Regions from separate parts of the Streptomyces sp. NPDC001889 genome, predicted to be linked through region 2. Evidence: riboswitches for the same ligand, from Rfam matches in the RefSeq annotation. Region 2 holds a riboswitch; the other holds the start of a gene.
What was found. A riboswitch is a leader RNA that binds a small molecule or an ion and turns the genes downstream of it on or off. The one in region 2 is predicted to bind glycine.
Positions count from the first base shown of each region.

Region 1 (2,195 bases), on a different contig from region 2:
GAGACGCTCCGGGGGCCGACGGACGATCCCGCGGTCGTCCGGGAGGCGGCGGCGCGCCTCCTGGAGTCCGTGGACACCACGGGCGGTGTCCGGCTGCTGGGCGTCGGGGTGTCCGGGCTCGCCGACTACACCCAGGAGGACCTCTTCGCGCAGGCCGCAGCCGGTGAGCGCCCCGGGGGCGCCGCCCCGGACAGCGCGGCGGCGCCCCCGGGTGGCGCACCGGACGCACCGGACGAGCGGCGGGAACCGGCCGGGCGGGACGGGGACCCGGCGGAGGGGCGGAGCGCGCCCGTGGCGGCGGGGGGCACCGCCGGCCCGTCCGGCGGACCCGCCGAGCGGCGCTGGTCCGCCGGCAACGACGTGCGTCACGCGGTCCACGGGGCGGGATGGGTGCAGGGCAGCGGTGTCGGACGGGTCACCGTGCGGTTCGAGGACCCGCTCTCCCCGCCGGGGCGCGTGCGGACCTTCCGGGTGGACGACCCCGATCTGGAGCCCTCCGATCCGCTGCCCCTGGTCGCCCCGCCGGAGAGCCCGCCCGAGGGGCCGCCGGACGCGCCGCCGGGGAGCCCGGAGAACCCGGCGGGGCCGGCCGGCGCCGCCGGTCAGTCCTCGTCGCCCGCGACCTGTCCGAAGGAGCGGTCGTCGGGGGGCGCGACGGGCACCTCCGGCGACACGGAGAGTTCGAGGCCGTAGTGGTGGTAGAGCTGGAGCTCCTGTTCGGGGGAGAGATGGCGGCCGACACCGAAGTCCGGTGCGTCCTTGATCAGCGAGCGCTCATAGGGAACACGCAGGGTGTCGTCGACGAAGGTGCTCGGCTCCAGCGGGACGAAGGCGTCCCGGCTGAAGAGCCCGGTGCGCACTGCCGCCCATTCGGGTGTACCGGTGGCATCGTCCAGGTACACCTCGTCCACGGTGCCGATCTTGGCCCCGTCGCGGTCGAACGCCTTGCGGCCGATCAGGCTGCGCGGATCGATATCGGTCTGCACGGTCCCTCCATATGGTCGCAACTGCTCTTTGATCCATACAAAAGGGCACTTCGCAGGTGTCGGCCACTTGAGCGATTGTTGAAAGGTCACGCTGGTAGGCTGGCAAGCGGCTGCTGACCCCGCGCGGGAGAGTCCACCGGCAGGACGACGGTGGCGCCGAAGGAGCAAATCCTCCCCGGAATCTCTCAGGCACCTGTACCGCGCGGACGAGGTCACTCTGGAAAGCAGGGCGGGCGTCGGACGGCATCCGCTCTCACCGACGGTGAAAGCCGGGGCGTCGCAGTCGGGCGGCCCGGTGAAGCTCTCAGGTTGAGATGACAGAGGGGGAGGCCCGTCCAGGGCACCCCGCGTGCGGTGGTGCCTCTCGCAGGTCGTGTCAGACCAGGAGGCCTCCTACATGACCGCCAACCGCATTCCGCTCTCCCAGTTGGAGCAGGGCACCCCGTTCGAGCAGCGCCACATCGGCCCCGACGCGGCGGCCCAGGCCAAGATGCTGGCGCAGGTGGGATACGGCTCGCTGGACGAGCTGACCGCCGCGGCGGTCCCCGATGTCATCAAGAGCGCGGAGGCGCTGGCCCTCCCGGACGCCCGCACCGAGGCCGAGGTCCTCGCCGAGCTGCGCGGCCTCGCCGACCGCAACACCGTGCTGGCGCCCATGATCGGCCTCGGTTACCACGGCACCTTCACGCCCCCGGTCATCCTGCGCAACGTCATGGAGAACCCGTCCTGGTACACGGCGTACACGCCCTACCAGCCGGAGATCTCCCAGGGCCGGCTGGAGGCTCTGCTGAACTTCCAGACGATGGTCGCCGAGCTGACCGGGCTGCCCACCTCCGGAGCCTCCCTCCTCGACGAGGGCACCGCCGCCGCCGAGGCGATGTCGCTCGCCCGACGGGTCGGAAAGGTCAAGAACGGGATCTTCCTGGTCGACTCCGACGTACTGCCGCAGACCCTCGCGGTCATCGAGACCCGCGCGGAGCCCACCGGTGTCGAGGTCGTCACCGCCGACCTCAGCGCCGGCATCCCGGCCGAGATCGCCGAGCGCGGTGTCTTCGGCGTCCTGCTCCAGTACCCGGGGGCCTCCGGGGCCGTACGCGACATCAAGCCGGTGATCGAGCAGGCGCGGGCGCTCGGCGCGATCGTCACCGTCGCCGCCGATCTGCTGGCCCTCACCCTCCTCACCCCGCCCGGTGAGCTCGGCGCCGACAT
Region 1 covers NZ_JBSFER010000041.1:29,528-31,722, reverse strand. The annotation lists gene ACWCRA_RS33665 (DNA polymerase IV) at 1-693, shown strand, start outside; gene ACWCRA_RS33660 (PRC-barrel domain-containing protein) at 603-986, opposite strand; glycine riboswitch at 1,101-1,197, shown strand; gene gcvP (aminomethyl-transferring glycine dehydrogenase) at 1,384-2,195, shown strand, end outside.
Region 1: another riboswitch for glycine. It lies ahead of gcvP (aminomethyl-transferring glycine dehydrogenase); the one in region 2 lies ahead of gcvT (glycine cleavage system aminomethyltransferase GcvT).

Region 2 (2,195 bases):
CTGTCGCAGCGGGTCCGTCCTCAAACTCCCCAGAGCTGCCTCTGGGAGGTACCCCGGACCGGCTGAGTCCGCTCGGGCACCCCGTGGCACAGGGCGGGCCGCTACGGTGAGGGCTCGAAGGTCAAGTGGGTCAGGGCCGTCGTCGCGTCGCGGTCCAGCAGAACCGCCGACGCGCACCCGGCGGGCAGCCTCCCCGCCTCCGCGTCGGCGATCAGACGCCCCACCCCCCTGCGGTGCCGCGCGAACGCGTACCCGGAGACCCCCCGCCCCCGCTCCCGCTGCCCCTGCCGCGCCACCTGCGGCGGCACATCCAGCAGCACCAGATGGAGTGCCGTCCCCCGGCTCCGGGCCCGCCGGGCCAGCCAGCGCCGCACCCACGCCTGCGTACCGCAGTCGTGCACCACCACACTCTCCCCGGAGCGCAGCGCCCGCCGCAGCCCGGCGTAGTGCGCGATACGGACGAGCGGGCGGTAGACCGCGTACGGCAGAAACCCCGGCGCACGCGCGTCCCACCGGTCCCGCGCGTCCTGCGAATCGATCCCCCGGCCCCGCGCGGCACGCCTGATCAGGGTGGATTTTCCGCTCCCCGGCAGCCCGGACACCACCACCACATCCCCGGCGGCGAACATCAGCCGCCGAGGGCTGCGCCCGGCGCGCCCCCGCAGATCCCGCAGGACCGGGACCGGCGCCCCCAGCCCGCCCCGGAGCCGCCGGGCCGCTACCGGCTGTGGCTGCGCGGGCACGCCCGCGGTCGCGGCGCAGGCACCACCGGAGTGCTGCAACGTCATCACACCCTCCCCCTCGTCAGGTCACCCACACACTTGCCCAAGAAGCGTAAAGAAATGGTAATGGGACACAACTGATTTGCTGTTGAGGCGCGTCCGTGAAGTGGCGCGCCTCCCCCTCGCGCCGTTCCCCGCGCCCGGCGCGGAACGAGCCCCGCCCCACCCCCCATCCGACCCCGATGCGTGCAATGATGTGGCCCCAAACTGCATACCGGCCGCTTGAATCCGCGCGGGAGAGTCCCGGTCACCTCGGTGCCGGGCGCCGAAGGAGCAAGTTCCTCCCTTGAATCTCTCAGGCCCCGTACCGCGTGCGATGAGGCAGATCTGAAAAGCGGGCCGCCGCCGTGCGGCTCCACCCAAGGTGCAAGTCACGACCATCCGTACGCGGGGTCGCGACGAACCTCTCAGGTTCCGATGACAGATGGGGAGGATTGTCCTCGTCCGCCATGCCTTGGGAGCTTTATCCATGAGTAATGCCCCCCGCCACACCGCGCTCGACGCCCTCCATCGCTCACTGGGCGCGACCATGACCGACTTCGCGGGCTGGGACATGCCCCTGCGGTACGGCAGTGAGCGCGACGAGCACCTGGCGGTCCGCACGCGGGCCGGTCTCTTCGACCTCTCCCACATGGGCGAGATCACCGTCACCGGCCCGGGCGCGGCCGCGCTGCTGGACTACGCCCTGGTGGGGAACATCGGCTCGGTGGGCGCCGGCCGCGCCCGCTACACCATGATCTGCCGCGAGGACGGCGGCATCCTGGACGACCTGATCGTCTACCGGCTCGGCGAGACCGAGTACATGGTCGTGGCCAACGCCGGCAACGCCCAGACCGTCCTGGACGCGATCACCGAACGCTCGGCCGGCTTCGACGCCGAGGTGCGCGACGACCGGGACGCCTACGCGCTGATCGCGGTGCAGGGCCCCGAGTCCCCCGGCATCCTGAAGTCGGTCACCGACGCCGATCTGGACGGACTGAAGTACTACGCGGGCCTGCCGGGCACCGTCGCCGGGGTTCCCGCGCTGATCGCCCGTACCGGCTACACCGGCGAGGACGGCTTCGAGCTGTTCGTCGAGCCCCGGTACGCGGAGCGGCTCTGGCAGGCGCTGACCGAGGCCGGCGCCCCCGCCGGACTGGTCCCCTGCGGACTCTCCTGCCGCGACACCCTGCGCCTGGAGGCGGGCATGCCGCTGTACGGGCATGAGCTGACCACCGCGCTCACCCCCTTCGACGCGGGTCTCGGCCGGGTCGTGAAGTTCGAGAAGGAGGGCGACTTCGTCGGGCGGAAGGCTCTGACGGCCGCCGCCGAGCGCGCCGCGACCAGCCCGCCGCGCAAGCTGGTCGGGCTGATCGCCCAGGGCCGGCGGGTCCCCCGCGCGGGGTACGGAGTGGTGGCCGGCGGATCGGTGAT
Region 2 covers NZ_JBSFER010000005.1:82,291-84,485, forward strand. The annotation lists gene ACWCRA_RS07035 (AAA family ATPase) at 102-788, opposite strand; glycine riboswitch at 1,006-1,102, shown strand; gene gcvT (glycine cleavage system aminomethyltransferase GcvT) at 1,252-2,195, shown strand, end outside.